DNA from 3 places in the Pantoea sp. PvP021 genome. Region 3 is predicted to be linked to each of the others. Evidence: predicted binding sites of a transcription regulator. Region 3 holds the regulator's gene; each other region holds the start of a gene.
What was found. Region 3 encodes PhoB, which activates phosphate uptake and scavenging genes when phosphate is short. Its sites were predicted from a motif close to CTGTCATAAAACTGNCNNAT; they were not measured.
Positions count from the first base shown of each region.

Region 1 (10,626 bases), on a different contig from region 3:
GCCGTTTTGATTACCGCGCCCATCGTCAGCGCATCGCGGGATTTCGTGAGGCCATGGAGCAGCGCGCGCCGCAGCGTCATCTGCGTGAAGTGCTGTCGGGTCAGGATCAGCGGGAAACCATTCGCAGTGAACTGGCCCGCCATCTGCGTCCGTCGCAGGCGATTGCAGGGGTCTATAACACCGGGATGGGGAATAGTGATGTCAGCGACACCCTGCGCGCCCACCAGCTGCTGGGTAAATGCACCTACATCACCCATGAGCTTTATGATGTCACCCGCCAGCTACTGCTGAACGATGAAGTGGCCTTTACCCTGGATCAGCATGCTCAGCAGCATGCCCGTTTAGCGATTGATCTGATGCTGAGTCATCTCGAAACCGGCTATCAGCCAGATGTCTATCAGGCGGGCAAAGTGGCCTTTCGGCTGTTTACGGCGGAAAATATGGTGTGAGGTGGAAACTGTTTCCCCTGATGAAGCGCTGTCATTAAGGGAAACAGATTGGGCTCGATTAACCCGCGGCATCCCGGCTTTTATCGTCCGGGCTGTCCGCATCGTCATTACCCTGGCTCTTCTCCACTTCCTGCGGATGTCCCATCGAAAGCGCAGCCGCACTGGCCGGGTCGAACAGCGACAGACTCTCAATCTGGTCAACCATGATCACTTTACGGAACGACATCGCATCTTTGGGTTTCGAGTCGAGCGTGATGTCGTGCTCGGCGTACCACTTGCTGTAGTTATGTTCCACCGCCAGCTTCAGCGTCTTGCTGTCGCGATATCCGCTCAGCATCGGGATCAGCACGATATTTTTGGTGCTCTCATATTCAAAAGTCGAAGCATGAATCATGCCGATGTAAATGCGGCGCGACTTCATTGTAATCCACGCCAGTTCGCCCTCTTCCATGCACTGAAATAACAGTTGCTCCACACCATTAGAGCGTGACAGCTGCTGATAGAGGTCTTTACGACCGGAGACGTTCAGTCGTGCACTGCCTGCCCAGTTTGAGCGGTAAAGGCAGAGAAGAATGGCAAAGGTGAGCATGATCACCACGGGAGCCTGGATGCCCAGGAAACTCCAGTTCATAAACTCCACCTGCCACTTCAGGTGGACGCCGGGGATCATCTGGACGGCGTTGGCGATGCCGGAGATACAGAGCAGCACCAGCCAGATGATACCGGTCGCAAACACACCCTGCAGGACGAAAATACAACCGTAAAGCGCGACCAGGAAATAGACATCCCAGCCCGACGAACGACGGATTTTAAAGCGGCTGTTCAAATCACGGCTGGTGTACCAGTAACCACTGACCATCAACACCATAAATATTGCGGTACCCACCTCACACTCCCTTTAACGTATTCACGTGGCGGGCAAAATCTTCATGGACTTCCTCGCTCAGCGTGTTGACCGAGATATTGCCGTTTTCATCAATAATGATGCGCTCACCTTCAGCGATCGAGTCGTTGATATCCTGACGGGTCATGATCTGCAGAAACTTATCCGGACTGGCAAAGACCGACTTAACAAATTTAAACATAGCGATCCACTTGTTGGCCTTAAAATTGAAGTATGTGACCGAATCCACACTCTCGCCTGTTTAATTTCGGGTGAAATTTCTTAAAATCAATTAATTAGCGAAGCGGTAGTCACCTTGCCCATGCCGTTTTCCGCTGAAATCTTCAACGTAACCAGCAGCATGGCGTAGCAGCATCGTATTTTTACCGTGCAGGTCTGCAACGACGTCACATCGCCTCTCTGCCAGGAAGCGCTAAGCTCATTGGTTAGCCGCTTTCTGTCACCCTGTCTGAAACGCATCGAGGAATGTTTGCATGAAACTACGAACACTGGGCCGTACCGGTCAGCGCGTCTCCGAAATTGGCTTTGGCGCATGGGCCATTGGCGGAACCTGGGGGGAAGTGAGCATGGAGGATGCCAAAGCCGCGCTGAATGCTGCGCTGGATGCGGGCATTACCTTTATTGATACCGCCGATGTCTATGGCGATGGCCGTTCCGAAAAAATCATCGCAGAGGTGCTGAATCAGCGCGGCGGTGAACGTCCGTTTGTCGCCACCAAGCTGGGGCGTCGCCTCTCGCCACATGTGGCTGAAGGTTACAATGCTGAAAACCTCAACGCCTTTATTGACCGTTCACGCGAGAACCTGCAAACCGACACGCTGGATTTAGTGCAGCTGCATTGCCCGCCGACCGAGGTCTACTACAACCCGGACGTCTTTGCGGTGATGGATGAGATGGTCGCTGCCGGAAAAATCCGTCACTACGGTGTCTCCGTTGAGAAAGTTGAAGAAGGTCTGAAGGCGCTGGAGTTTCCAAACGTCTCGTCAATTCAGCTGATCTACAACATTTTCCGCCAGCGTCCGGCTGAACTGCTGCTGCGTGAAGCGAAACGCCGTGATGTGGCGATCATCGCCCGTGTGCCGCTGGCGTCGGGCCTGCTGACCGGCAAAATGCGTGCCGACAGCGTGTTTGCCGCTGACGACCACCGCACCTTTAATCGTAATGGCGAAGCGTTCGATAAAGGCGAGACCTTTTCCGGCGTACCTTATGAGGTGGCGCTGGAGGCGGTTGAAGAGATTCGCCGCTTTGTCACTGGCGACACCACCATGGCGATGTTTGCCCTGCGCTGGATCCTGATGAACGAAGATGTCAGCGTAGTGATCCCTGGCGCGAAAAACCGCGAACAGGCTGAAGCCAATGCCCGCGCCAGCGATGTCGATGCGCTCTCTGCAGATACGATGGCGGCGCTGAAGCAGATCTACCAGGAGAAGATCGCGCCTCACGTGCATCAGCGCTGGTAAGCGCCTTACAACGCCTGGGCGCAGGCCCAGGCGGAACTCCACGCCCACTGGAAGTTATAGCCGCCCAGCCAGCCGGTGACATCAGCCACTTCACCAATAAAGTAAAGTCCCGGCACTGCACGCGCCTCCATCGTTTTCGAGGAGAGCTGTGTGGTATCCACGCCGCCCAGCGTCACTTCAGCAGTTCGATATCCCTCGGTACCGTTTGGCTGAATGCGCCAGGCGTGCAGCGTCTGCGCCAGCTCGGTTTGCTGTTTGCTGTTGAGCTGCTTCAGAGTGATATCCGGCACCACCTTCAGCGCCTGCAATACTTCCACCAGACGCTTCGGCAGGATTTTCGCCAGGCTGTTCTTCAGGCTGAGATTCGGGTGTGCTTCACGCTGCGCCGTCAGAAACGCCTCAAGCGGCGTGGCAGGCGACAGATCGATGGTGACGAATTCTCCGGGTAGCCAGTAGCTGGAGATTTGTAACACCGCCGGGCCGGAGAGGCCGCGGTGGGTAAACAGCATCGCCTCTTTGAAGCGGGTGCCATCCTGGGCATCGATAGTGGTCTCCAGCGCGACGCCTGACAGCGTCTGCAACTGCTCCAGCAGCGGCTTGTGCAGGGTAAAGGGCACCAGCGCCGCCCGCGTCGGAAAGACGCTCAGCCCGAACTGCTCCGCTATTTTATAGCCAAACGGCGTGGCGCCCAGGCCTGGCATCGACAGACCGCCGCTGGCGATGACCAGCTTCTCCGCCTGAACCGTGCTGCCGTTAAGTTGCAGGGTATAGCCGCTTTCATCGCGCGCCACGCTGAGCACTTCACTGCGCAGCCGCAGGGTGACATTGCCCTTGTCACATTCGGCCAGCAGCAGATCGACAATCTGCTGGGCGGAGTCGTCGCAGAAGAGCTGGCCCAGGGTTTTCTCATGCCAGGCGATACCGTGGCGATTAACCAGATCGATAAAATCCCACTGGGTATAGCGCGCCAGCGCCGATTTACAGAAATGAGGATTATGCGACAGATACGCCGCCGGTTCGGTGTAGAGATTGGTGAAGTTGCAGCGGCCACCGCCAGACATCAGAATTTTACGTCCCGGCTTTTTGCCGTTATCCAGCAGTAACACGCGGCGTCCCCGCTGCCCGGCCTGGGCGGCGCAGAACAGCCCTGCGGCACCGGCACCAATGATGATAACGTCAAACTGTTCCACTACGACTCGCTCACTTAACTGGAAAGGCGCAGATTGTAGTGATCTGCTCACTGAGACGCCAGCGTCAAAAAAATGCCGCAAATGTGTCATATTGTATCTGTCTAATATCTAACCCTTTTTCTCTGAGTTACCCTTACGCCTTACATCGAAAGGTTAAATTAGCGCTATATTTTCCTTTCCCATACAGCACGTTGTCGCGGATAATGCGCCGCGTTCATGTCCTCCAAAAATGGCGTAACGTTTATGCTACATCTGTTTGCTGGTCTAGACCTCAGTACTAGCCTGTTATTGGTTCTTGCCCTGCTGTTTGTATTGTTTTACGAAGCGATCAACGGTTTCCACGACACGGCCAACGCAGTTGCGACGGTCATCTATACGCGTGCCATGCGTGCCCAGCTTGCTGTGGTCATGGCGGGTGTATTTAACTTCCTTGGCGTGCTGCTCGGTGGATTGAGTGTCGCTTACGCTATTGTTCATATGCTTCCCACCGATCTGTTGTTAAACGTTGGATCGGCTCACGGTCTCGCCATGGTGTTTTCTATGCTGCTGGCGGCGATTATCTGGAACCTCGGCACCTGGTATCTCGGTCTGCCAGCCTCCAGCTCCCATACGCTGATCGGCGCCATTATCGGTATCGGTCTGACCAACGCCCTGATGAGCGGAACCTCGGTGGTTGATGCGCTCAACATCCCGAAAGTGCTGAACATCTTCCTTTCTCTGATCCTGTCGCCGATTGTCGGTCTGGTGATGGCGGGCGGCTTAATCTTTATACTGCGTCGCTACTGGAGCAATACCAAAAAGCGTGCGCGTATTCATATGACGCCTGCTGACCGTGAGAAGATCGACGGCAAGAAAAAGCCGCCGTTCTGGACCCGTATCGCCCTGATTGTTTCGGCAATTGGCGTGAGTTACTCCCACGGTGCGAATGACGGTCAGAAAGGGATCGGCCTGATCATGCTGGTTCTGATTGGCGTGGCACCTGCCGGTTTCGTGGTGAATATGAATGCCTCCGGTTACGACATCACGCGAACCCGCGATGCGGTCAATCACCTGGAGCAGTATTATCAGCAGCATAACGCCTCGCTGACCCATATCATCCAGATGGCACCGCCTAAGCTGCCAACGCCGGAAGAAGTGCCAGCAACCAGCCCGCAGGAGTTCCACTGTGACAGCGCGCGCGCATTACAGGCGGTACAGGGTGCGCAGGTGTTGCTGAATAACCTGCAGAGCTACGATCAGCTGACGGTTGATCAGCGCGGTCAGATGCGTCGTCTGCTGCTGTGTATCTCCGATACCGCCGATAAAGCGGCTCGTCTGCAGGAAACCTCGCCAGATGACAAACGCTTCCTCAATAAGCTGAAAAGCGACCTGCTTGGCACCATCGAGTATGCGCCTATCTGGATTATTGTGGCCGTCGCGCTGGCGCTGGGCATCGGCACCATGATTGGCTGGCGTCGTGTTGCCACCACCATTGGTGAGAAGATTGGTAAAAAAGGCATGACCTATGCGCAGGGAATGTCAGCACAGGTGACAGCAGCGCTGTCGATTGGCGTCGCCAGCTATACCGGCATGCCCGTCTCCACCACGCATATCCTCTCCTCATCGGTTGCCGGTACCATGCTGGTCGACGGTGGCGGGCTGCAGAGCCGGACCATCAAGAACATCGCCATGGCGTGGATCTTCACCCTGCCGGTCTGTATTCTGCTGTCAGGTTCGCTCTACTGGATTGCCTTAAAACTGGTGTGATGCCAGCTAAAAAAAGGGCGACGCAAGTCGCCCTTTTTTAATGCCAGATCGCCAGCGCCACCAGACTGATGACCACCAGTCCGCACAGCGCACTGGTCAGCATAAACTGCCCACGCACCCGCTCGCAGCGCCGGATAAACTCATCGTCGTGATGATCAAGATAGCGCTTTGCCCAGATATAAGTGACCAGCCGCACCTGCTTGCTCGGCTGACCATGAGAGGTGAAAAAACCCGCCCCATCGACATACTGATACAGCAGCGGATCACAACCGCGTAATACCGCCAGCAGAGCGCGCAGAGATGAAAAATAGCGCGCCATATTCACGATACACACCACGCAAAGCGCCCAAAAAAGCGCAATAGTGCTGATCATATTCTCCCCCTCCCGGCTGGAATCGCAGCAACAGGCCCAGCGTCAGACACTGAGTCCACCTGCAGAAATAACCAGCCACTGAATCACCGGACTGCGAAAGTTTTTCGACCCCCTGAGCGGTTGCGAATCGGACCGCCTTTTTTCAGTGTAGGAGAAATCTTTACATTTTTTCCAACGATGATTTTCGTTCAGCGCGAGTAAATCTGGCATAGCCTTGATCTTATTCATAAGCCAGGCGGCAACGGCAGCATTTACAGTGGGAGAAGGCTATACTGAGGACATAACAACATCATCACCTGCAATGCAGGTAGACACTTTGGTGGCGCTCATCGCCCGCTCGCGCAAGGGATTTCGCTAAGCTGTGACGCGGCAGGAACACCGGATGCCATCCTTAACCTCGTGAAAGGAGTTTTATCATGGCTTATAAACATATCCTGATTGCAGTAGACCTTTCTCCCGAAAGCCAGTTGCTGGTGGATAAGGCCGTCTCGCTGGCTCGTCCGTACGATGCCAGAATTTCCCTGATTCACGTTGATGTCAATTACTCCGACCTCTACACCGGCCTGATTGATGTCAACTTAGGGGATATGCAGAAGCGTATCTCTGAAGAGACGCATGCGGCGCTGAAAGGATTGTCAGATGCGGCGGGCTACCCGATCAGTGAGACGCTGAGCGGCAGTGGCGACCTCGGCCAGGTACTGGTTGACGCGATCAGAAAATATGACGTTGACCTTGTAGTATGTGGTCATCATCAGGATTTCTGGAGCAAGCTGATGTCCTCAGCCCGTCAGCTGATCAACACCGTGCATATCGACATGCTGATTGTGCCGCTGCGCGATGAAGACGAGGCGTAATTTCGCCGTATAAATGATTAAAGCCGGCGCAGAGCCGGCTTTTTTATGCTTTAAAGCGGTGGGTAAATATCAAAGCGATGGCTTTTGGTCACCACGGCCGCCTGCGTCACAATACCCGCCAGCGGCGGGGCGTAGTCTGGCCGTTTAACCACGATGCGTTTCTTCGCCAGCCGGCGAGCGGGTTCCAGTAATGCGTCAGCATCTTCATCCGGCCCCACCAGCGACTGAAACACCCGCATCTCCTTTTTCACCAGCGCACTTTTCTGGCGATGGGGATACATCGGATCGAGATAGACCACATCCGGCGGCGGCGTGATATCTCCCAGCGCCTGCGCGCTGGCCGCATGAATCAGCGTCAGACGATCGCGCAGCCAGGGGCCAATTTCCGCATCCTGATACCCGCGCTGCAATCCATCTTCCAGCAGCGCAGCGACAACAGGATGGCGCTCCAGCATTCGCACCCGGCAGCCCAGCGCCGCCAGCACAAACGCATCTCGTCCCAGCCCGGCGGTGGCATCGACCACATCCGGCAGATAACCGCCTTTGATGCCGACCGCTTTGGCGACGGCTTCGCCGCGTCCACCGCCGAAGCGACGGCGATGGGCCATCGCGCCAGTGACGAAATCAACAAAAATGCCGCCCAGCTTTGGCTCATCACGCTTGCGCAGTTCAAGGTGCGTCGGGGTCTGCACCAGCGCCAGCAGTGCGTCTTCATCGTGCTCCAGCTGCCAGCGCTGCGCTAAACGTGATAAGGCGCCGTCTCCGGCGCCTGATTCATCGAGCAAACAGATTTTCACGAACCGACTTATCCCTGAATGCCGTAATGTTCCAGCATCGCATCGAGCTTCGGTTCACGGCCACGGAAGCGTTTGAACAGCTCCATCGGCTCTTCAGAACCGCCACGCGTCAGGATGTTATCCAGGAATGACTGACCGGTTTCACGGTTGAAGATGCCCTCTTCCTCGAAGCGGGAGTAAGCATCCGCCGCCAGCACGTCTGCCCACAGATAGCTGTAGTAACCCGCCGCATAGCCACCCGCAAAGATGTGGCTGAAGGCGTGCGGGAAACGGCCCCATTCCGGACCCGGAACCACTGCTACGCGGCTTTTCACTTCGCGCAGGGTTTCCAGAATCTGTGCGCCTTTCTCCGGATTAAACTCGGTATGCAGACGGAAATCGAACAGGCCGAACTCCAGCTGACGCAGGATAAACAGCGCAGCCTGATAGTTCTTCGCCGCCAGCATTTTATCCAGCAGCTCTTTCGGCAGCGGTTCGCCGGTTTCAAAGTGGCCCGAGATAAAGGCCAGCGCATCCGGTTCCCAGCACCAGTTCTCCATGAACTGGCTTGGCAGTTCGACTGCATCCCATGGCACACCGCTGATACCGGAGACGCCAGGCGCTTCGATACGGGTCAGCATGTGATGCAGGCCGTGACCAAACTCATGGAACAGGGTGATCACTTCGTCATGAGTGAACAGCGCAGGTTTGCCTTTCACCGGACGGTTAAAGTTACAGGTCAGGTAGGCAACCGGCTTCTGCAGGCTGCCATCGGCTTTACGCATCTGGCCGACGCAGTCATCCATCCAGGCACCGCCACGTTTATGTTCGCGGGCGTAGAGATCGAGATAGAAGCTGCCGCGCAGTTCGCCGGTTTCATCGAACAGATCGAAGAACTTCACGTCAGGATGATAAACCTCAACGTCGTTACGCTGCTTCGCCGTGATGCCGTAAATGCGTTTCACCACTTCAAACAGACCGGCGACCGCACGCTCTTCCGGGAAATAAGGGCGCAGTTGCTCATCGCTGATGGTGTAGAGATGCTGCTTCTGCTTTTCACCGTAATAGGTGAGATCCCACGGATTAAGCTCGGTCACGCCGTGCTCTTTACGGGCAAAGGCGCGCAGCTGCTCCAGCTCTTTTTCACCCTGCGGACGGGCGCGTTCCGCCAGGTCATTAAGGAAGTCGATTACCTGGGACGGGCTTTGCGCCATTTTGGTCGCCAGCGATTTATCGGCGTAGGAGTCGAAGCCCAGCAGCTGTGCCAGCTCGTGACGCAGCGCCAGCTCTTCCGCCATGATTGGGCCGTTATCCCACTTACCGGCGTTCGGACCCTGATCGGAGGCGCGCGTCGCATAGGCGCGATACATCTCTTCACGCAGCGCAGCGTTGTCGCAGTAGGTCATGACCGGCAGATAGCTTGGGATATCCAGCGTCAGCAGCCAGCCTTCCTGCTCTTTGGCTTCAGCCTGTGCTTTAGCCGCCGCCAGCGCGCTTTCCGGCATACCGGCCAGCTCGCTTTCATCGGTAATCAGCTTGCTCCAGCCCATGGTGGCATCGAGCACATTGTTGCTGTAAGCCGAGCCCAGCTCAGAGAGGCGCGCGGCGATTTCGCCGTAGCGCTGCTGTTTATCTTTTGGCAGGCCGATGCCGGAGAGTTCGAAATCACGCAGGGCATTATCGACCGCTTTCTTCTGCGCCAGATCCAGTGCAGCGTACTGATCGCCCTCTTTCAGGTTGCGATACGCCTGATAGAGCCCTTCATGCTGACCAACCCAGGTGCTGTATTCAGAGAGCAGCGGCAGCGTCTGCTCATAGGCTTCACGCAGCTCCGGGCTGTTTTTCACCGCATTAAGGTGGCTGACCGGTGAGAAGATACGGCTCAGGCGATCGTCAGTTTCCGCCAGCGGCTGAACCAGATTATCCCAGGTATACGGCGCACTCTGCGCCACGACTTTTTCGACTTCTGCGCGACAGTGGCTCAGCACTTCCGTCACGGCAGGCACCACATGTTCAGGCTTAATGGCAGAAAAAGGGGGTAGCGTAAAAGATGTCAGTAGCGGATTGGTCATAGCGCAGTCCTTTATAGATGTATGGGGCGCAGCGGGTCGCGCAACGCAATCTAAGTAACATGCGGCTTAGTGTAGCGAAAATCAATGGCAGCCAGGATGAGGTGGGGAAGAAACGCGCGAATAGCAGCACGGAAGATGCACGCTTTTATCTCATGCACGTAATGCTGGCTGGCGCGTCGGGGAGGATTTGCGGTCGCTTTCCGTGACTGCGTGCCGGGAACCACACGCCCCGCCCTGAGCGGCTCGCGGTAATCCCGATTTGTTATCACGCTTCTGGCCCATCAACAGGTCATCCCTGATATAATCGCGGATTCTCATGCTTTTCCTGCGTCGGTTGCTGTGCGTCGTTCTGTGGGTAATACGTGAGGTAATAATTGGTATAAATTGATTTTCCATCAATTAAAACCTTATACATTCAACAGGATAAACAATGCTGAGTTATCGCCATAGCTTCCATGCTGGCAACCACGCCGACGTGCTGAAGCACACCGTTCTGAGCCTGATCATCACGGCGCTGAAAGAGAAAGAGAAACCGTTTTTCTACCTGGATACCCATGCGGGCGCAGGTCGCTATCAGCTCAGCGGCGAGCACGCCGAGCGTACCGGTGAATATCTGGAAGGCATCTCACGTATCTGGCAGCAGCCCGATGCGCCGGAATTGCTGCAACCCTATTTTGATGCGATTCGTGCATTAAACCGTAACGGGACGTTGCGTTATTATCCCGGCTCGCCGCTAATTGCCCGCCATCTGCTGCGTGAAGATGACAAACTGCAACTCACTGAGCTGCACTCCAGCGACTAT
Region 1 covers NZ_JBSRXX010000005.1:73,557-84,182, reverse strand. The annotation lists gene ACVKSX_RS15020 (LacI family DNA-binding transcriptional regulator) at 1-449, shown strand, start outside; gene ACVKSX_RS15015 (hypothetical protein) at 508-1,335, opposite strand; gene ACVKSX_RS15010 (hypothetical protein) at 1,337-1,534, opposite strand; gene ACVKSX_RS15005 (aldo/keto reductase) at 1,827-2,813, shown strand; gene ACVKSX_RS15000 (BaiN/RdsA family NAD(P)/FAD-dependent oxidoreductase) at 2,819-4,003, opposite strand; gene pitA (inorganic phosphate transporter PitA) at 4,247-5,749, shown strand; gene uspB (universal stress protein UspB) at 5,787-6,122, opposite strand; gene uspA (universal stress protein UspA) at 6,539-6,976, shown strand; gene rsmJ (16S rRNA (guanine(1516)-N(2))-methyltransferase RsmJ) at 7,027-7,773, opposite strand; gene prlC (oligopeptidase A) at 7,782-9,824, opposite strand; gene ACVKSX_RS14970 (hypothetical protein) at 9,975-10,142, opposite strand; gene ACVKSX_RS14965 (23S rRNA (adenine(2030)-N(6))-methyltransferase RlmJ) at 10,255-10,626, shown strand, end outside.
Region 1: pitA (inorganic phosphate transporter PitA) is a predicted target of PhoB. The motif match lies at 4,065-4,084, and genes of this name have one in related genera.

Region 2 (10,626 bases), on a different contig from region 3:
CTACTGCGCCAAACTGATAGAGCAGGAAGATTTTCCAGCGTGCGAAGCGGTCGGCCAGTACGCCAAACAGCCAGATGCCAAAGGTCATCCCGACCACGGTCACCGCGGTCCAGAGGCCCGACTTCGTCAGGCTGAAGCCAAAGCTGGAGGAGAGGTAACTCGGCATCCAGATCATCAGCCCGTAGTAACCAAAGTTCTGTACTGAACAGAGGATAAAAATGCCCAGGCTGGCTTTGGCGGTGGCGCGATCGCGCACCAGCAGTTTCAGGCGCGCCGGAAAAGAGAGTGACGGCACATGTTTAACCTGCCGTTGATACGCCTCCGGTTCACCCATGCCGCGACGAATGGCAAACGAGACCAGCGCAGGCAACAAGCCGACCAGAAACATGCCGCGCCAGCCGATGATAGTCAGCAGCGGCGGTGTGATAAAGGCCGCCATCAGCACCCCGAGTTGCCAGCCGATGCCAACCCACGCTGATGCGCGATTACGCTTCTCCGCCGGCCAGGCTTCGGCAATCAGCGCCATGCCGATACCAAATTCGCCACCCAGACCGACACCCGCCAGCGTTCGCCAGGCGAGCAGATCCCAGTAGCCCTGCGCCACCGCGCACAGCCCGGTAAAGACCGAAAAGACCAGAATCGTGACGGTGAGCATGCGGATGCGACCATAGCGGTCGCTGAGATGACCAAATACGATGCCACCGATAACCGCGCCAATCAGCGTCCAGGTCACCAGCGATCCCGCCTGTGATGGGTTGAGCGCCAGCGAAACACTGATAGCCGGCAGCATAAAGCCGAGTATCAGCAGGTCAAATCCATCCATGGCATAACCGCTGACCGCAGCCAGCATCGCTTTGCCTGGCGTTACGCCGGGCTTAGATTGGGGAGAAGGGGACATCGTTGCGCACCTCATAAAGAAAAGTGCCGCAATTATAGAGAGAGTTCAGGATGTGACCAATTGAAAAGGCTTATCCCTGCGCCGATCAGGCGCAGGAAGAAGATTTATCAGGAAGGTCTGTTGCTGCCGTCATCGCCCGACAGTAATTCATCGAGCCGGTCACCGCCAACGTGACGGAAATCCTGACCTTTGACGAAATAGAAGATGATTTCGCAGATGTTCTGGCAACGATCGCCGATACGCTCAATGGCGCGGGCACAGAACAGCGCCGTCAGCACGCTGGGAATGGTGCGCGGATCTTCCATCATGTAGGTCATCAGCTGGCGCACAATGCCTTCGTACTCTTTATCCACCTTTTTATCTTCACGGTAGATAGTGATCGCTTCGTTGAGATCCATGCGTGCAAAAGCGTCCAGCACATCATGCAGCATCTGTACGGTGTGACGACCCAGCGACTCAAGGCTGACCAGCAGCGGCAAATGCTGCTGACCAAACTTCTCCAGCGCCGTGCGGCTGATCTTCTCCGCCACGTCGCCAATCCGTTCCAGCTCAGAAATGGCTTTGATGATCGCCATCACCAGTCGCAAATCGATCGCGGTTGGCTGACGTTTGGCGATGATGCGCACGCAGGCTTCATCAATCTCCACTTCTATCATATTGACCTTCTGGTCACCGTCGATCACCCGCTGCGCCAGTTCGCCATCCAGATTATGCATAGCGGTAATTGCATCGGTCAGCTGCTGCTCGACCATACCGCCCATGATCATCACCTGGGTACGGATATGCTCCAGCTCGGCATTGAACTGACCGGAGATGTGCTTATTCAGATTAAGATTATCCATGTCGATCTCCTGTCAGATCAGCCGTAGCGGCCAGTTATATAATCTTCGGTTTGCTTCTGGGCGGGTTTAGTGAACAGCGTGTCGGTATCGCTGAACTCAATCAGTTCGCCCAGATACATGAAAGCCGTATGGTCAGAGCAGCGTGCAGCCTGTTGCATGTTGTGCGTCACGATCACCACGGTGTAATCCTGTTTCAGCTCGGTGATCAGCTCCTCAATACGGCCAGTAGAGATAGGATCAAGCGCAGAGCAGGGCTCATCCAGCAGTAAGACTTCCGGGCGAATCGCGATACCGCGGGCAATGCACAGACGCTGCTGCTGGCCGCCGGAGAGACTGTAACCGCTCTGATGCAGCTTGTCTTTGGTTTCATTCCACAGCGCGGCTTTGGTCAGCGCCCACTGCACGCGCGCATCCATATCGGCACGCGACAGCTTTTCAAACAGGCGAACGCCAAAGGCGATGTTGTCATAGATCGACATCGGGAACGGCGTAGGCTTCTGAAACACCATGCCGACCCGGGCGCGCAGCAGCGCGATATCCTGCTGAGTCGCCAGAATGTTTTCGCCATCCAGCAGAATGTCCCCTTCAGCCCGCTGATCCGGATAGAGCGAGTACATTTTGTTGAAGGTCCGCAGCAGGGTCGACTTACCACAGCCCGATGGCCCGATAAACGCAGTCACCTGATTCTTAGCGATATCCAGATTGATGTTCTTCAGCGCATGATATTTGCCGTAATAGAAGTTCAGATTACGGACCTGAATTTTATCGGCTGATGCTGTCGCGATACTCATAATTCATCTCTCTTATACGGCGCCGCACAGGGCCGCGCCGGAAATTAACCGTGTTTACCTTTGGCGAAAATCACCCGCGCCACGATGTTCAGCACCAGCACGCAGAGGGTGATAATCAGCACACCTGCCCAGGCCAGGCTCTGCCATTCGGCGAACGGGCTCATGGCGAACTTAAAGATGGTGACCGGCAGGTTCGCCAGCGGCTGCATCATGTCGGTGCTCCAGAACTGGTTCGAGAGCGCCGTGAACAGCAGCGGTGCCGTTTCACCTGCAATGCGCGCAATCGCCAGCAGCACACCCGTGATGATGCCGGAGACCGACGCTTTCAGGGTGATAGACGCGATCATCTTCCACTTGGGCGTACCCAGCGCGTAAGCCGCTTCACGCATGCTGTCTGGCACCAGTCGCATCATGTTTTCGGTGGTACGAATCACAATCGGCACCTGCAGCAGCGCCAGCGCAATCACCCCGGCCCAGCCGGAGAAGTGCTGCATCTGCGACACCACAAGGGTGTAGACGAACAGGCCGACCACAATCGAGGGTGCCGAAAGCAGAATGTCGTTAATAAAGCGGATCACTTCTGCCAGTGGCGACTTGCGCCCATATTCCGCCAGATAGATACCCGCCATGATGCCCAGCGGTGTGCCGAAGAAGGTAGACCAGAAAATCAGTAATCCGCTGCCTGCCAGGGCGTTAGCCAGCCCGCCGCCCGCGGTATTGGGTGGTGGCGTTGATTCGGTGAACAGGGACCAGGAGAGCCCATCCACGCCGCGCGATACGGTGGTGAACAGGATCCACACCAGCCAGAACAGGCCAAAAGCCATGGTCAGCAGCGACAGCGTCAGCGCAATTTTATTTTTAGTGCTGCGCCAGGACTGCATTTTACGGCGTGATGCGTCCAGTTCGGCGCGCGCCTGAATTTCAATTGTGGTCATGAGCGCGCTCCTTCACTTTTCGCCAGCCGCATAATCATCAGCTTTGAAATCGCCAGCACGATAAAGGTAATCACAAACAGGATCAGTCCCAGCTCCATCAGCGCGGCGACGTGCACGCCCGATTCCGCTTCAGCGAACTCGTTGGCCAGCGCCGAGGTGATGCTGTTACCCGGCATAAACAGCGACGGGCTGTCGAGCTGGTAGGTGTTGCCGATAATAAAAGTCACCGCCATGGTTTCACCCAGCGCACGACCCAGTCCGAGCATCACACCGCCAATCACGCCATTTTTGGTAAAGGGCAGTACGATGCGCCAGATCACTTCCCAGGTGGTGCAGCCGATGCCGTAGGCTGACTCTTTCATCATCACCGGGGTCTGCTCAAAGACGTCGCGCATGACCGAGGCGATATAAGGGATGATCATGATCGCCAGAATCACACCCGCCGCGAGGATGCCGATACCGAAAGCGGGGCCGGAGAAAAGCTCGCCGACAATCGGAATGCCCGATATCACGTCATTGACCGGTGTCTGGAAGTATTCGGCAAACAGCGGCGCGAAAACAAACAGACCCCACATGCCATAAACAATACTGGGAATGGCCGCCAGCAGCTCAATGGCGGTGCCCAGCGGGCGACGCAGCCAGCCTGGCGCGAGTTCTGTCAGGAACAGCGCGATACCAAAACTCACCGGTACTGCGATAATCAGGGCAATAATGGAGGTCACAAGGGTGCCGTAGATCGGTACCAGTGCACCAAATTGTTCGTTGGGCGCATCCCAGGTTTTGGTCCACAAAAAGGCGAAACCAAACTTCTGGATGCTGGGCCACGAGGAGATGATCAGGGAGACAATAATGCCGCCCATCAGTAACAGGACAATCAGCGCAGCCAGCCTGACCAGCGCGCCAAAAATTCTGTCACCTTGTTTGCCTGGGGCTTTGAATGCCGGCTTCGTTGCAGCCATAGAAGTCTCAGTCTTCAGAAGTTATCAGGACGGCATGACGCCGCCCGTTGAGTCTGACCGGACTGCTGTCCGGTCAGGGTCGGTCAATTACTGATAAAGCGCTTTACCAGAACTGTCTTTGATGTTGGCTTTCCAGGCGGCGCGAATCTGTTCAGTCACGCTCTCTGGCAGCGCAGCATAATCCAGCGCTGTGGCGGTTTTGCTGCCGCTTTTGTAAGCCCAGTCGAAGAATTTCAGTACTTCAGCGCCTTTGGCCGCATTAGCCTGATCTTTGTAGATCAGAATAAAGGTGGTTGACGAGATTGGCCAGGCATCAGCGCCCTTCTGGAAGGTCAGATCCTGCGCGAACGATTTGCTCCAGTCAGCGCCTTTCGCGGCATTACTGAAGCTGGTTTCGCTTGGGGCGACCGCTTTGCCATCGGCATCGATCAGTTTGGTGTAGGTCAGGTTGTTCTGTTTAGCGTAGGCGTACTCCACGTAGCCGATTGAACCCGGCAGACGCTGAACAAACGCGGCGACGCCGTCGTTGCCTTTACCACCCAGACCGACCGGCCAGTTAACGGTGTTACCTTTACCAATTTTGCTGTTCCAGTCCGGGTTCACTTTCGCCAGATAGCTGGTGAAGACGAACGAGGTGCCTGAACCGTCAGCGCGACGTACCACGTTGATGTTGGTCTCTGGCAGTTTCACGCCTGGGTTAAGTTTGGCAATCGCCGGGTCGTTCCACTTTTTGATGGTGCCGAGGTAGATATCACCGACGGTTTTGCCATCCAGCGTCAGCTGACCTGACTTGATACCCGGCAGGTTAACCGCCAGTACCACGCCACCGATCACGGTAGGGAACTGGAACAGGCCATTTTTCTGCAGATCTTCATCTTTCATTGGCGCATCGGACGCACCGAAATCGACGGTTTTAGCGATGATCTGTTTCACGCCGCCAGATGAACCGATACCCTGGTAGTTAACTTTGCTACCGGTGGCTTTTTGATATTCTGCTGCCCACTTGGCATAAACCGGCGCCGGGAACGTCCCGCCTGCGCCAGTGAGATCGGTTGCCGCAAAAGCAGATACCGCGCTTACGGCGAAGGTGGTGGCGAGGATTCGGGCTACGGTGCTACGCATCAGTGTCATATTCCCTCCAGGGGAGAAAAGTCAGGCTTGGGGCCGTTTTAGTAAGAATCTGTGATTGCTGCAGGAGGGAAAATAGGACAGTTTGATGACAGTGAAATGTACGAAATATGACAGTTATATGACAGAGGGCCGGAGCAAAGTGGGCCCGCGACGGGGCCCACCCGGTTATTCCACAGTAACCGATTTTGCCAGGTTACGTGGCTGATCGACGTCGGTCCCTTTGATCAGGGCGACGTGATAGGAGAGTAACTGTAGCGGCACCGTGTAGAAGATGGGCGCAATGACCTCTTCGACATGCGGCAACGGGATGATCTTCATGCCGTCACTGTCGCTGAAGCCCGCATCCTGATCGGCAAAGACATAGAGCAGGCCGCCGCGTGCGCGTACCTCTTCGATGTTGGATTTGAGCTTCTCCAGCAGTTCGTTGTTAGGTGCCACCACGATCACCGGCATGTCCGCATCAATCAGCGCCAGCGGGCCATGTTTCAGCTCGCCTGCGGCGTAGGCTTCCGCATGAATGTAGGAGATCTCCTTGAGCTTCAGCGCCCCTTCCATGGCAATCGGATATTGATCGCCACGACCCAGGAACAGTGCGTGATGCTTGTCAGAGAAGCCTTCTGCCAGATTTTCAATCAGCTTATCCTGCGCCAGCATCTGCTCAATCCGGTTCGGCAACGCCTGCAGTGCATGAACGATCTCATGTTCAGTCTCGGCAGACATCCCTTTCAGACGGCCCAGTTTCGCCACCAGCATCAGCAGCACCGCTAACTGGGTGGTGAACGCTTTGGTAGAGGCGACGCCGATTTCGGTGCCCGCTTTGGTCATCAGCGCCAGGTCAGATTCCCGCACCAGTGATGAACCGGCCACGTTACAGACCGCCAGCGAGCCCAGGTAGCCCAGCTCTTTAGAGAGACGCAGCGCCGCCAGGGTATCTGCCGTTTCACCCGACTGCGACAGGGTGATCAGCAGGCTGTTTTTGCGCACCGCTGATTTACGGTAGCGGAATTCCGAGGCAATCTCGACATCACAGGGCAGGTTTGCCAGCGACTCAAACCAGTAGCGTGACACCATGCCGGAGTTGTAGGAGGTGCCACAGGCGATAATCTGGATATGCTTAACCTGGCTCAGCAGCGCTTCTGCGCCCGCGCCCAGTTCGCTGAGATCAACCTGACCCTGGCTGAACCGACCGCTCAGGGTGCTTTTCAGCGCCATGGGCTGTTCGTAGATCTCTTTCTGCATGTAGTGACGGTAAATGCCTTTGTCACCGGCATCATATTGCAGGTTCGACTCGATCTCGGCACGGGTCACGGTGTTGCCTTCACGGTCGATCACCGTGACATCGCGACGGCTGATTTCGGCGATATCACCCTCTTCCAGATAGATGAACCGACGGGTCACCGGCAGCAGGGCCAGCTGATCCGAGGCGATAAAGTTTTCGCCCATGCCACGACCAATCACCAGCGGGCTGCCGGAACGGGCCGCCACCAGCAGTGACGGATCGCGGCTGTCCATGATCACCATGCCATAGGCACCGCGCAGTTGCGGAATCACACGCAGCACCACTTCACGCAGCGAACCGCCCTGCTTCTGCTCCCAGTGAACCAGATGCGCCACCACTTCGGTGTCCGTTTCAGAGGCAAACACATAACCGCGCGCGATCAGTTCAGCGCGCAATGGCTCATGATTTTCAATGATGCCGTTGTGCACGATGATGATGTGCTCTGAGACGTGCGGATGCGCGTTCGCTTCCGACGGCTCGCCATGGGTTGCCCAGCGCGTGTGCGCGATGCCGGTGCCACCAATCAGCGGTTGCTGCTCAGCGGCTTCCGCCAGTTTCTGCACTTTTCCTAAACGCCGCAGGCGCGTGACGTGCCCCTGACGATCGACCACGGCCAGACCGGCCGAATCATATCCGCGATATTCAAGACGACGCAGACCTTCCAGCAGAATCTCTGCGATATCACGTTGCGCTACTGCACCAACAATTCCACACATAATGATGTTTTCCTGACTACATGGCTTTTCGCCACTTCTGTTGTCATGCGACCTGATATCCGGCTTTGCCGGTTCCCCGAGCCTTGTAGAGAGTGGGGATTATAGTTTTGGCACTGCACTGCATAGGCCCGCATTAAAGCGGGCCGTTAAAATTTATTTTTTCTTCACCGGACGCTGCCAGTCCGCTTTGTGATTCTGCTCTTTACGGTTATAGACCAGACCGGCCTGGGTCACATCTTTCATGATGGTCGTGCCCGCCGCAATGGTGGTCCCTGCCGCGATGCTGACCGGCGCCACCAGCTGGGTATCTGAGCCCACAAATACGTCATCGCCAATTATGGTTTTGAATTTGTTCGCACCGTCGTAGTTGCAGGTAATGGTGCCTGCACCGATATTTACGTTGTCGCCAATCTCCGCATCACCGAGATAGGAGAGATGCCCCGCTTTCGATCCTCTGCCCAGACGCGCTTTCTTCATTTCGACGAAGTTGCCCACGTGGGCAGCATCGGCCAGTTCGCTGCCAGGACGCAGACGGGCAAAAGGTCCGACGGTGCAGGCAGTGGCGAGATTCGCATCCTCGATCACCGAATAGGGGCTGATTTCACAGTCATCACCAATCACGCTGTTTTTGATAATGCAGCCCGCGCCGATTCTGACGCGTGCGCCCAGCGTGACCTGGCCTTCAATAATGACGTTGGTGTCAATTTCAACATCCCGCCCGTGCGTCAGCGTCCCGCGCAGGTCAAAACGGGCCGGATCGCGCAGCATCACGCCAGCCAGCAGCAGCTTTTCCGCCTGTTCAGCCTGGTAAGTGCGCTCTAATGTCGCCAGCTGCAGCCGGTTGTTGACGCCATCGGTTTCACTGATGCGTGCCGGATGAACCGCGTTGATTACCCGACCTTCCTGATGCGCCAGCGCAATAATATCGGTGATGTAATACTCACCCTGCGCATTATTGTTGGTGAGCTGCGCCAGCCAGCGTTTTAAATCGCCGCCGTTGGCGATCAGAATACCGGTGTTGATCTCTTTAATGGTGAGCTGCGCCGGGCTGGCATCTTTCTGTTCGATAATGCCGGTGATGGTGTCGTTCTCACGCACAATGCGGCCATAACCGGTTGGGTCGTCCAGTACCACGGTAAGTAAGCCAATGCCGCCCTGCGGTTTGGCTTCGCGCAGCCGCTGTAGTGTCGCCTGAGAGATCAGCGGCACGTCACCGTAAAGCATCATGATATCTTCATCATCCGCGAATGCAGGCGCTGCCTGCTGCATCGCATGGCCAGTGCCGAGCTGCTCGGCCTGCAGCACCCAGTTGAGCGAGCTGTCAGTGAGGTTCGCCTTCAGGCGATCGCCGCCGTGACCATAAACCAGATGGACCTGCTGTGCGCCCAGCCCTTTAGCCGCGTCAATCACATGCTGAACCATGGGTTTGCCTGCCAGCGTATGCAGAACTTTAGGCAGATCGGAATACATACGGGTGCCCTTGCCAGCAGCAAGGATCACCACACTCATCGCACTGTTAGACATAACTATCCTGAGTGAATTTTTACGGGTGAAAGTAAAACGGTTTGGGATTGAGATTACTACATTTTTCTCAGGCCGAAATTAGGCGGACAGGCAGATCAGGCGCAGCAGACAAAAAAAATGCCAGCCCGAGGGCTGGCATTTCATGACGCATAAAGCTGGATTACATCGCTTTTTTGGTCAGTTCGATCACGCGCAGTTTAGCAATGGCTTTCGCCAGCTCGGCAGAGGCCTGAGCATAGTCCACGTCGCCGTGGCTGCTGTTCATATGGTCTTCTGCTTTGCGTTTTGCTTCCAGAGCGCGTGCTTCATCCAGATCGGTACCGCGGATAGCGGTATCGGCCAGAACGGTGCTGCTGCCCGGTTGCACTTCCAGCACGCCGCCAGAGAGGTAGATAAACTCCTCTTCGCCGTGCTGTTTCACGATACGGATCATTCCAGGCTTAATGGCAGTCAGCAGCGGCGCATGGCCAGGGAAAATCCCCAGTTCACCTTCGCTACCTGACACCTGAATTTTCTGTACCAGACCAGAGAACAACTGCTCCTCTGCGCTGACCACATCCAGGTGATAAGTCATAGCCATAATCTTCCTCCCGGGAAACCGTTATTACAGTTTCTTCGCTTTTTCCACGGCTTCTTCGATGGCGCCAACCATGTAGAAGGCCTGCTCTGGCAGGTGGTCAAACTCACCTTCCATGATGCCTTTAAAGCCACGGATAGTGTCTTTCAGCGTCACGTATTTGCCCGGTGAACCGGTGAATACTTCTGCAACGAAGAACGGCTGAGACAGGAAGCGCTGAATCTTACGCGCACGTGCCACCAGCAGTTTGTCTTCTTCAGACAGCTCATCCATACCGAGGATGGCGATGATGTCTTTCAGTTCCTGATAACGCTGCAGCAGTGACTGAACGCCACGTGCAACATCATAGTGCTCCTGACCGACAACCAGCGGATCCAGCTGACGGCTGGTAGAGTCCAGCGGGTCAACGGCCGGGTAGATACCCAGAGAGGCGATCTGACGGCTCAGCGTTACCGTTGAGTCTAAGTGCGCAAAGGTAGTTGCTGGTGATGGGTCAGTCAGGTCATCCGCAGGGACGTAAACGGCCTGTACGGAGGTGATTGAACCGGTCTTGGTGGAGGTAATACGCTCCTGCAACACACCCATCTCTTCTGCCAGCGTTGGCTGGTAACCTACCGCAGATGGCATACGACCCAGCAGTGCAGAAACTTCTGTACCGGCCAGGGTATAACGGTAGATGTTATCGATGAACAGCAGAACGTCGCGGCCTTCATCACGGAATTTTTCCGCCATGGTCAGACCGGTCAGTGCTACGCGCAGACGGTTACCCGGCGGCTCGTTCATCTGGCCATAGACCAGTGCAACTTTATCGATAACGTTAGAGTCAGTCATTTCGTGGTAGAAGTCGTTACCCTCACGAGTACGCTCACCCACACCGGCAAACACTGAGTAACCTGAGTGTTCAGCCGCGATGTTACGGATCAGTTCCATCATGTTGACGGTTTTACCTACACCCGCACCACCGAACAGACCGA
Region 2 covers NZ_JBSRXX010000006.1:28,086-38,711, reverse strand. The annotation lists gene ACVKSX_RS16165 (MFS transporter) at 1-898, opposite strand, end outside; gene phoU (phosphate signaling complex protein PhoU) at 1,006-1,740, opposite strand; gene pstB (phosphate ABC transporter ATP-binding protein PstB) at 1,758-2,531, opposite strand; gene pstA (phosphate ABC transporter permease PstA) at 2,576-3,466, opposite strand; gene pstC (phosphate ABC transporter permease PstC) at 3,463-4,425, opposite strand; gene pstS (phosphate ABC transporter substrate-binding protein PstS) at 4,513-5,556, opposite strand; gene glmS (glutamine--fructose-6-phosphate transaminase (isomerizing)) at 5,722-7,551, opposite strand; gene glmU (bifunctional UDP-N-acetylglucosamine diphosphorylase/glucosamine-1-phosphate N-acetyltransferase GlmU) at 7,705-9,075, opposite strand; gene ACVKSX_RS16125 (F0F1 ATP synthase subunit epsilon) at 9,236-9,655, opposite strand; gene atpD (F0F1 ATP synthase subunit beta) at 9,680-10,626, opposite strand, start outside.
Region 2: pstS (phosphate ABC transporter substrate-binding protein PstS) is a predicted target of PhoB. The motif match lies at 5,662-5,681, and genes of this name have one in related genera.

Region 3 (10,626 bases):
GCTGAATTGGCCGTTTGCTCCACTGCGCGCCGGTTAAGCCGAGATCGCCCCAGCGCAGCGGCACGCTGTGTGCGCCACACAGACGGGTAATCGAGAAGATGGCATCGAGCTTTCGCGGTTCAATCTGCTGCAGCGGATTGCGCTGATTCACCACTACCACCAGCGCATCCATAGCCACCGGAACCGCCAGCGGCGGATAACCGTAGCGCGCCTCAAAGGCCTGGCGTTCATCTGCCTGCATCGGGCGGCTCATCGGACCGAGTTGTGCTGCACCCGCCGCCAGCGCGGTCGGCGCAGTAGAAGATCCGGAGGCCTGAACCTGGACATTGACGCCCGGCGCCTGGCGACTGAAATCCTCGCCCCACAGCGTCATCAGATAACCCAGCGTATCCGATCCGACGCTGCTGAGATTGCCGGAGAGCGCGCCGGGCTGGGCCAGTGCCAGGCCCGGCAGCAGAGTAACGATCAACAAAAGAAGGATGCGCATCAGGGAGATCCGGCAGCGATTAATGAACGGCATTCTCCTGCATCACGCTGCTGACAATCAACCTCGCTGGCAGCGTAAAGGTAAAACAGGTCTCCTTGTGCGGCACGCTGGTGATATCGAGCCGGGCGTTATGGTGGCTCAGAGCATGTTTCACTATCGCCAGCCCCAGCCCGCTGCCGCCGGTCGCACGCGAACGCGCTTTATCGACCCGGTAGAAACGCTCGGTAAGACGCGGAATATGTTCTGAGGCGATGCCCGGCCCGTTGTCGCACACCCGGAAGATAGCCCCCTGTTTGCCGCGCAGCCAGCTGATATCAATTCGCGTGCCATCCGGTGTGTGGTTTACCGCGTTGTAAACCAGATTGGAGATGGCGCTGCGCAGCTGTTCATCGTTGCCGAACACTTTCAGATGGGGATCGGTATGGAAATGGATGTCGTGACGGCCGCCACTCAGCGTTGCCGCCTCATGCTGCAGCAGTTTCAGCATCACCGGCACATCGACCTTCTCTTTCAGATCGATTGCGGGCGCGGCTTCAATGCGCGACAGCGTCAGCAGCTGTTTGACCAGGCTGTCCATGCGGCGCGTCTGCTCCGACATGGTGTGCAGCGCTTTGCTGCGCGAAGGCTCGCTCATCACCGAGTCGTTCATCATCTCCAGATAGCCCTGCAGCACCGTGAGCGGTGTGCGCAATTCATGGCTGACGTTGGCAAAGAAGTTGCGGCGCGCCCCTTCCAGCTGATGCATCTGCGTGACATCACGCGCCACCAGCAGCCACTGCCCTTCGCTGTAGGGCATGACGCGGAACTCCATATGAAGTTTGTTGTTCAGCACCAGCGTCAGCGGCTTGTCGAAATCACGCTGGCGAAGATAGCGCGAGAACTCCGGATAACGGAGCAGATTGAGGATGTTCTGGCCATTATCTTCCGGCCAGCGCAGACCCAGGTGCTGCTGCGCCAGGCCGTTACACCAGAAAATGGTGCCCTCTTCGGTGGTCAGGATCACCGCATCCGGCAGCGACTCGGCACCGCTGCGGAAACGCTTAATCAGATTGCCCAGTTCACGCCGCCGCCGCCGGTTGCGGAGCTGCATCTGGTAAAGACCATAAAACAGCGGTTCCCAGCTGGCACGCCCGGCCGGTGGCGTCATGGTGCGGTCCAGCCACAGCCAGTGCGACAGCCGCATCAGATTGTGAAAATGCCACAACAGCACCGTCAGCACGCTCAGCAGCAGCCACCAGGGCAGACCGCCGAACAGCAGGCCCAGCAGCACTGCGGGCAGACAGACCAGCAGCAGTTCTGTCAGTAATCTCTTCCAGGAGAGGCGTTCCAGCACGGTAAAGGCTCCGTTTAGTAGCGGGCAGAGAAACGATACCCTGTTCCGCGAACGGTTTGTACCATGCGATCGTGGCCGGACACTTCCAGCGCTTTACGTAAACGGCGGATGTGAACATCGACAGTACGATCTTCCACATACACATTGGTGCCCCAGACGTGGTTCAGCAGCTGTTCGCGGCTGTAAACGCGTTCCGGGTGGGTCATAAAGAAGTGCAGCAGCTTATATTCGGTAGGCCCCATCTCCAGCGGCGTGGTTTCGGACATCACGCGATGTGAGGAGGGGTCCAGACTCAGCCCCTGCATCTCAATCACCTCTTCCACGGCCATCGGCGAAATACGGCGCATCACCGCTTTGATCCTCGCCATCAGCTCTTTAGGTGAAAAGGGCTTGGTAATGTAATCATCGGCACCCACTTCCAGGCCGCGCACCCGATCCTCCTCTTCGCCGCGCGCGGTGAGCATCATCACCGGGATATCGCGTGTCATCGCCTCGCGTTTCAGATGTTTGATAAACTGAATACCGCTGCCACCGGGTAACATCCAGTCCAGCAAAATCAGATCGGGCCAGGGTTCAATCAGCTTGCCAACGGCGCTGTCATAATCTTCCGCCTCGATTGGCTGATAGTCGTTCTGCTCCAGAACAAAACACAACATTTCACGGATGGGGGCTTCATCCTCCACAACCAAAATGCGCTTAGCCATTATTACTCCTGCTGATTATGACGGATGTCACTGAGATTCGCGGCGCCATTATGCGTCAGATTTGTGACACTTTTATGAAAAACATAACCTGCCTGTAACCTCACTGGTAATCATTTATGACAGCGCAGCGACAATTTTTTGCTTTGGCCGCAGAGCCAGTATAATCGCCGGGCGAATCACAACGGCAGGGACTCATCATGCGCATCATTCATACTGCGGACTGGCATCTGGGGCAGTTCTTCTACAACAAAAGTCGGGCAGCCGAACATCAGGCATTTCTCGACTGGCTGTTGATCCAGATTGAACAGCATCAGGTGGATGCGTTGATCATCGCAGGCGATCTGTTTGATACCGGTACACCGCCCAGCTACGCCCGCGAAATGTTCAACCGCTTTGTGGTGGCGCTGCAGCCCAGCGGCTGTCAGTTGATTGTGCTGGCGGGAAACCACGATTCCGTTGCCACGCTGAATGAGTCGCGTGAGCTGCTCGCCTGCCTCAATACCCGGGTGATCGCCACCCCGCAGGAGAAGGATGATGTGCTGCTGCTCAACACCCGCCAGGGCCAGCCGGGCGCGCTGCTGTGTGCGATTCCCTATCTGCGGCCGCGCGATATCCTGCGCAGCCGGGCAGGTCAGTCGGGACGCGACAAGCAGACCTCGCTGCTGGAAGCGATCGCCCACCACTATCAGCAGCGATTCACCGCCGCCCAGGCGCTGGGCCATGCACTGCCGATTATCGCCACCGGCCATCTCACCACCGTCGGCGTCAGCCAGAGCGATTCAGTGCGCGACATCTATATCGGGACGCTGGATGCCTTCCCGGCCAGCGCGTTTCCCGCGGCTGACTATATCGCACTGGGGCATATTCATCGCGCTCAGCGCGTCGCGGGCAGCGAGCATATCCGCTACAGCGGCTCACCGATTCCGCTGAGCTTTGATGAGCTGGGCACAGAAAAAAGCGTCTTCCTGCTGGAACTCACCACCAGCGGCCTGCAATCAGTCACGCCGCTGGTGGTGCCACAGGCGCAGCCGATGCAGGTGCTGAAAGGATCGCTGGCGCAGATTGCAGAACAGTTAAATGCCTTCAGCACGGCAGAGCAGGAGAAGCCGACCTGGCTCGACATCGAAGTCACCACCCAGGAGTACCTCAGCGATCTGCAGCGTCAGGTAGAAACCCTGACCGCCACGCTGCCGGTCGAAGTCCTGTTGCTCCGCCGCAGCCGTGAACAGCGGCAACAGAGCCTGGCGCGGCTCGACAACGAAACCCTGAGTGAGCTGAAGGTGGAGGAGGTCTTTGCCCGCCGGCTGGCGCTGGATGAGGAGCTGCAACCGGCGCAAATCGCCGAGATGACCACCCTGTTCCGCCAGACGCTGGCCGCCATGGAAGAGACCCAATGAAGATCCTCACGCTACGGTTCAAAAACCTCAATGCCCTGCGCGGTGAATGGTTCATCGATTTTCGCGCCGAACCTTTCGCCAGCAACGGCCTGTTCGCCATTACCGGTGCCACCGGCGCCGGTAAAACCACCCTGCTGGACGCCATCTGCCTGGCGCTCTATCACCAGACTCCGCGCCTGGGCGCAATTTCACAGAGCCAGAATGCGCTGATGACCCGCGACTGTGCCGAATGTCTGGCCGAGGTGGAGTTTGAGATCAAAGGAGAAGCCTGGCGCGCCTTCTGGAGCCAGAACCGCGCGCGCGGCACTGCTGACGGCAAACTTCAGGCGCCGCGCGTTGAGCTGGCACGCTGCGCTGACAACACTATTGTTGCCGATAAAGTCGGTGACAAGCTGAAGCTGATCGAAACCCTCTCCGGGCTAGATTTTGAAAGGTTTACCCGCTCGATGATGCTGTCACAGGGCCAGTTCGCCGCCTTTCTCAACGCCAAAGCCAGTGAGCGCGCGGAACTGCTTGAGGAGCTGACCGGCACCGAAATTTACGGTCTGATTTCCGCCGCCATCTACGAGCGCCACAAAGAGGCAAAAACCCAGCTGGATCTGCTGCGCAGCCAGGCGGGAGCGATGGCGCTGCTGGATAGCGACGCACGCGCCGCGCTGCAACAGCAGCTCACCGATCTGACCGATGCGGAACAGCAGCTCAGCGCGCACTATCAGCAGGCGCAGCAACAGCAGCAGTGGCAACAGCAGGCGCAGCAGTTACAGCAGGAAGATGCGCAGGCTGACGTCGCGCTGCAGCAGGCCCAGGCTGCATCCCAGGCGGCAGAGGCCGATCGTCAGCGGCTGGCACGCAGCGAACCGGCTGAAAAGCTGCGGGTAAAACTGCAGCAGCGCGACGCGTTACGCACCGAACAGCAGCAGGTCGTGAGCCGCTGTCAGCAACTCACGGCGGCGCAGCAGCAGGCGCAGACCCAACAGCAGCAGCATCAGCAGCACTACGCGGCCACCCAGAGTGCCCGCCAGCAGGCGCTGCAGGAACAGCAGCAGCAGGAAAGTCTGCTGACAGAACAGGTGCTGCCGCTGGATCAGCGGATCAGCGCACTGCAGCAGCAGCTTGCGGAGCAGCAGCAGGAAAATGCCCGACAGCAGCAGCATGCTGATCAGACACAGGCCAGCCTGGCAGAGCAGAAGCGCCAGGTTGAGACATGGCAGCAGGCGATTGCCGAACAGCATCAGTTACGCCAGCAGCTTGCCGATCTCGCCCAATGGGGCGCTTCGCTGCCGGTGTGGCAGGAGAACTTTGCCCTGCTGGCGCAGCGTGAAGCGACCCTGGCCGGACTGGCGCAACAGCGCGAGCAGCAGCAGCGACAGATCGCTACCCAGCAGGCGGAACAGCAGCAGCAGGCAGAACAGGCGCTCCCGCGCCAGCAGGCGGAGCAACAGGCCCGCCAGGCGCTCTCGCAGGCGGAGCAAGTACTAACTTCGCTACAGGAACAGCATTCGCCTGCCGCACTGCGTCAGGCATTAAGCCAGTTGCAGAACAGCCGTCCGGCTCGTCAGCAACTGCTGCTGCTTTCAACCCAGTGGCAGCCGCTGCACCAGCAGCTGGACCAGCGCCAGCAGCGGCTTATCGCGCTCGCAAAAGCGCATCAGCAAAGTGAAGCGGAACTCCAGGCGCTGCGCGAGACGTGGAAACGCGAGAAACAGCAGCTGGATGATGTCGAAAAAATCTGCGCGCTGGAGCAGCAGATTGTCGATCTCAGCGATTACCGCGCCCGGCTCGCCGTCGATCAGCCCTGTCCGCTGTGCGGCTCCTGCACGCATCCCGCCGTTGAGGCCTACAGCACGCTGGAAGTAAGTGCTAACCAGCAGCGCCGGGCTGCACTGCAACAACAAACCGAGGCATTGCGCGAAGCGGGCACGGCAAAAAGCGAACAGCTGAAACAGTCAGCCGTGCAGCAGCAGACCCTGCGCGATGAGATCGCGGAGATGCAGCAACAGCTCGATCGGCTTGAGCAGCAATGGCAGGCGCTGAGCAGTGAGCTGGCACTTACCTTCCCGCTCGCCGATCGGGATGCCTTAACCGCGTGGGAGCAGCAGCAAAGCGAGCGTGAAAGCCAGCTTGAGCAACAGCGACAGGCGCAGGAAGCCGCAGAACAGGCGCGTCAGGCCGCAAAAGATTACTATCTTCAGCAGTCACAGGCCTGGCAGCAGCATTTGCAGGCAGAACAGCTGGCGCAGCAGTCGCTGTCCAGCCTGCAACAGGCGCTGGATGCGCTGCAACAGCGTCAGCAGCAGGAACAGCAGGCCATGGCGCAATTGCAGAGTCGTCTGGAGCAGCAGTTCAGTGCACACAACCTTGCCCTGCCCGACGCCGCCCATCGCGATGCGTGGCTGACAGAACAGCAGCGGCGCTGGGAGCGCTGGCAGGAAAGTGAGCGGTTGCTAGCAAACCTGCAACCGCAGCTGTTAAAGGGGGAAACCCAGCTCACTGCCCTGCAACAGCAGGCAGAACTGGAGCAGCAGCAGCTCACCACTCGTCAGCAGCAGCAAAACCAGCGCCAGACGCAGCTCAGCGAGATGCGCCAGCAGCGTCTCGCGCTGTTTGGCGACCGCGAGGTCACCCACGCCCGTCAGCAGATACAGGCCCGCGTTCAGCAGGCTGATGAACAACTGGCACAGCAGCTCACTGCCCTGCAACAGGCGCAGGCCGAGGTCAGTCGCCTGCAGGGTGAGCTTTCGGGGCTGGAAAATCAGCGGCAGACGCTCAATAGCAAACTGGCAGAGGCGGAAAGCGCGCTGCAGCAGGCACTGGAGAGCGCCGGATTTGCGGATGAAGCCAGCCTGCGCGCGGCGCTGCTGGATGAGCAGACCGCAGTGCAACTGCGTCAGCAGTTGCAGCAGCTCGATCAGCAATGCCAGCAGCAGCAGGCGCGACTGGCGGATCTGCGCCAACGGCTCAGTCTCCATCAGCAGGCGAAACCCGCTGCGATGCCGGAATCCGCCGAGGCGCTGGCGCAACAGCTGGAGCAGTTACGGCTGACACTGCGCGACAACGCCAGCCAGCAGGGTCAGATTCAGCAGCAGCTGCACAGCGATGCCAGCCTTCGTGTGCGCCAGCAAAGCCTGATGACGCAGATTGAACAGGATGGTGTGACGCTGGCGCAGTGGAGCCTGCTCAACGATCTGATTGGCTCCGCCAGCGGCGATAAATTCCGGCGCTTCGCCCAGGGCTTAACGCTGGATCACCTGGTGGCCCTGGCTAACCGTCAGCTCGATCGGCTGCATGGCCGCTATCTGCTGCAGCGACGGGCGCAGGATCTGCTGGAGCTGGATGTGGTCGATACCTGGCAGGCCGATGCGGCGCGCGATACCCGCACGCTGTCGGGTGGTGAGAGCTTCCTGGTGAGTCTGGCGCTGGCGCTGGCGTTGTCGGATCTGGTCAGCCACAAAACGCGCATCGAATCGCTGTTTCTGGATGAGGGTTTTGGCACGCTGGATGCGCAGACGCTCGACACCGCGCTGGACGCACTCGATGCACTCAACGCCAGTGGCAAAACCATTGGGGTGATCAGCCACGTGGAAGCGATGAAAGAGCGCATTCCGGTTCAGATTAAAGTACGCAAGATGAATGGGCTGGGTTACAGCCAGCTGGAACTGCCGCAGGGATAGCGGGCGCCAGGGCGGTAAATTCTGGTTCTATCGACAGTCGGAGTAATGCCATAGCATTCATGATGCCGGTCTGTAGACTGTCGGCAGCAGACCGGAAGATCTTTAAGGAAAGTTGGCCAGTTAAATGAATTTAATTAATATAACGATGAGAATGTTGCCGGGAGTGATTATTGCAATATCGCTCAGCGCCTGTCAGCATCCTGTGGAAAAGCAACGGGATAGCGTGGCAAACCTCTGTCAGCCGTCGAAAGATCCTGACAGCCAATCCTGTCACTGGACTAATCAAATGCAGCCAGTACTGAACCGGCAGTTCAGCGATGCGGCGCGTTACGCCGGTCAGCAATGTCTGGTACGGATGGAGTGGCAACCACACAGCAGACATTATGCGGTGACCCAGACGCAGGGTGATGAAGCGCTCTGCCTGCGCGCCTGGCAACTGGTCGCGCAGACCCGCGATCTGCCGCCGCCGCCGGAGCCTGGACAACCGGCGTGGTTCGGCTTTGCGCCGCGCGGTTAGCTGGCCAGACCTTCCTGACGCCACTGGCGCGGACTGATGCCAAACCAGCGACGAAACGCGCGTGAAAACGCGCTGACTTCCGAGTAGCCCAGCAGCAGCGCCATCTCAGAGATGGGCAGCTGCTTCTGCTGCAAATAGTGTGTCGCCATTTCGCAGCGCACCTGATCGACCAGCGCGGTAAAGCTGCTGCCCTCTTCGCGCAGCCGCCGCTGCAGTGACCAGCTCGACAGTCCGAGCTTATCCGCCACCTCTTCCAGCACCGGCTCACCCTGCATCAGCGATAAATTAACCTGCGAACGCGCCTGCTCAATCATGCTCTGCTGTGACGTCACACGGTTAAGCCGTCGGATCGCATCCTGCATCACCATTAACAGGATCGGATCGCTCTCCGGCATGGCGCGCTGCAGATCGCGTTTGGGGATCACCAGTGAATTAAACGGCTGATCGAACCAGACCGGGGCATCAAACACTTTGCAGTGATCGTGCCACTGGCCGGGACGCGGATGTTCAAAGTGGACTTCGCGCGGTGCCCAGTGTCTGCCCGCCACGTGGCGGATCAGATTCATAAACATCCCCAGCGTCAGCTCCGCATCCTGACGGCGCGACAGGATCGCGCCATGTCGCACCTGATAATCCAGCCGCCAGCACTCTCCCTTATCCACCAGCCGGGTTAAGGTGTCGTGCTGATGCCAGGGAAATGCGTTGACCACATTATGCAGCGCCTGTTCCAGCGTGGCGGAGCACAAACCGATGTAGCCGATCAGGCCTAATGACTGCGGTTTAAACTGCCTGCCGTAGTGCAAACCGAAGTTATCAAAACCGGAGTGACGCGCCGCCTCTTCCAGCACCCGACAGTAGTTAACCAGCCCCAGGCTGAGCGTCGGACTGGCCAGGCGCTCCGGATCGATGCCGCTGATGCCGAAGATGCGATCAACATCGCCGCCCTGGGTATGAATAAAGTCGCTTAAGCCAGTCGCCGCTGCTGCCAGCACGCCGTGATTGCCTGCCCCCGCCGCTGCCGAGCAGGCCGCAAACGCATCGGGCTTTATCAGTGTCGGATTCATGGTCGCCTCAGTCAGAATTCAGGTGGATCACCCGTCACTTCTATCCGAGCAATTTCCATACCAGGTCCCTGATGCCCGACGCTCCGCCTGCGGGCTGTCCGGGCGGCGTGCAGGTTACGCGCAGGGCACTGCGGCGGCGCAGCGACGCCCGCCGCTGGTGCATCAGACGCCGACCGGCAGCTGCTCACCTTCCAGATAACGGCGGCAGAGGCGGACCGAGTGGCTGGCCCACGCCGATCCCAGGCTGCGCGCCATTTCGGTTTCGGCATGTGATCCCACCCACGCGGTGAGCTGGATACGACGCTGGATTAACAGCGCGGGCAGCATGGCCATCTCCGCATCGCTGATATGCGCCACCTGCTCATAGCCGCGGATCCAGTGATCGATCCACTCTGGCGCGCGCGGATGATGCTCAACAAAACTGATCGCCGCCGCCAGATCGTGCAGATACCAGCCTATCCCGCAGTCATCGAAATCGATCACCCGCGTTTCGCCCTTGTGCAGCAGCAGATTGGTCAGCCGCAGATCGGCGTGGATCAGGCCATAGCGATCCGATCCTTTACCGAACTGCGTCATCGCCGCGCCGACCTGGCTTATCGCCTGCTCTACCACGCCGTGATCGGCAGGATTCAGATCCGGCGCATCCTGCCAGCGTCCCCAGTGACTCTCTGCGCTGGTCATGGTGTGGTGATCCCAGATGATGCGCTGGAAACCCGCAGGCGGCTGCCACTGTTTACTGTGCTGATGCAGCCGCGCGGTGATCTGGCCGAGCTGCTGAAAAGCGCGGGGATCGACGTCGGTGGTCGGCATCTCTCCGTCGATCCAGTGAAACAGCACCACGTAGCGTTCACCGCCCTCCGGCAGCCGCAGCGTCAGCACGGTTTCGCCCTCTTTGTCCGGCACCGCTTCCGGCACCATGATGCCGGTTTCGCGCAGTGCATCAAGCCACAGCAGTTCGCTGACGATGTCCGCTTTTTGATGATAATCGCCGCGATGCAGCCGCAGCGCATAACGCCGGCCTGCCGCCTGCAGCAGAAACGTGGCGTTCTCTGAGCGGCACAGCAGGCTGAGCTGGCCCTGCAGCGCGGCGGGATAACAGGCCAGTGCCTGCTGTGCCATCAGGGTAAGTTGGGAATCAGTCAGGTTGTCATATTGTTTAGCGCTCATCAGTCCGGCTCCTTGTCACTTGCGTTATCTCAGCATGCGTTGCCAGAAGGTGAGCTGCTTGACTCCGGAAGAGACAAAGTTGACCGCAGCGTGCAGCTGGCCCGGTTGTTGCCTGTGAGTTGACCGTGGAGGACAGAAGTCACTGCGCCCGCGTCAAGTCGTGGCGAGTAATGCAACGGCATTATCCCCTTACTGTAGCGTAATGGCGGTGTAACGCCGCGCGAAGCCAACAACGACGGGGATAACAGTATGACAAACAGACTCAAGCCCACTCTGGGCACCCTGC
Region 3 covers NZ_JBSRXX010000001.1:1,828,794-1,839,419, forward strand. The annotation lists gene ACVKSX_RS08585 (PstS family phosphate ABC transporter substrate-binding protein) at 1-487, opposite strand, end outside; gene phoR (phosphate regulon sensor histidine kinase PhoR) at 507-1,820, opposite strand; gene phoB (phosphate response regulator transcription factor PhoB) at 1,835-2,524, opposite strand; gene sbcD (exonuclease subunit SbcD) at 2,722-3,921, shown strand; gene ACVKSX_RS08605 (AAA family ATPase) at 3,918-7,592, shown strand; gene ACVKSX_RS08610 (cell envelope integrity TolA C-terminal domain-containing protein) at 7,717-8,109, shown strand; gene qhpR (AraC-like transcriptional regulator QhpR) at 8,106-9,173, opposite strand; gene ACVKSX_RS08620 (phosphotransferase enzyme family protein) at 9,336-10,340, opposite strand; gene eat (ethanolamine permease) at 10,590-10,626, shown strand, end outside.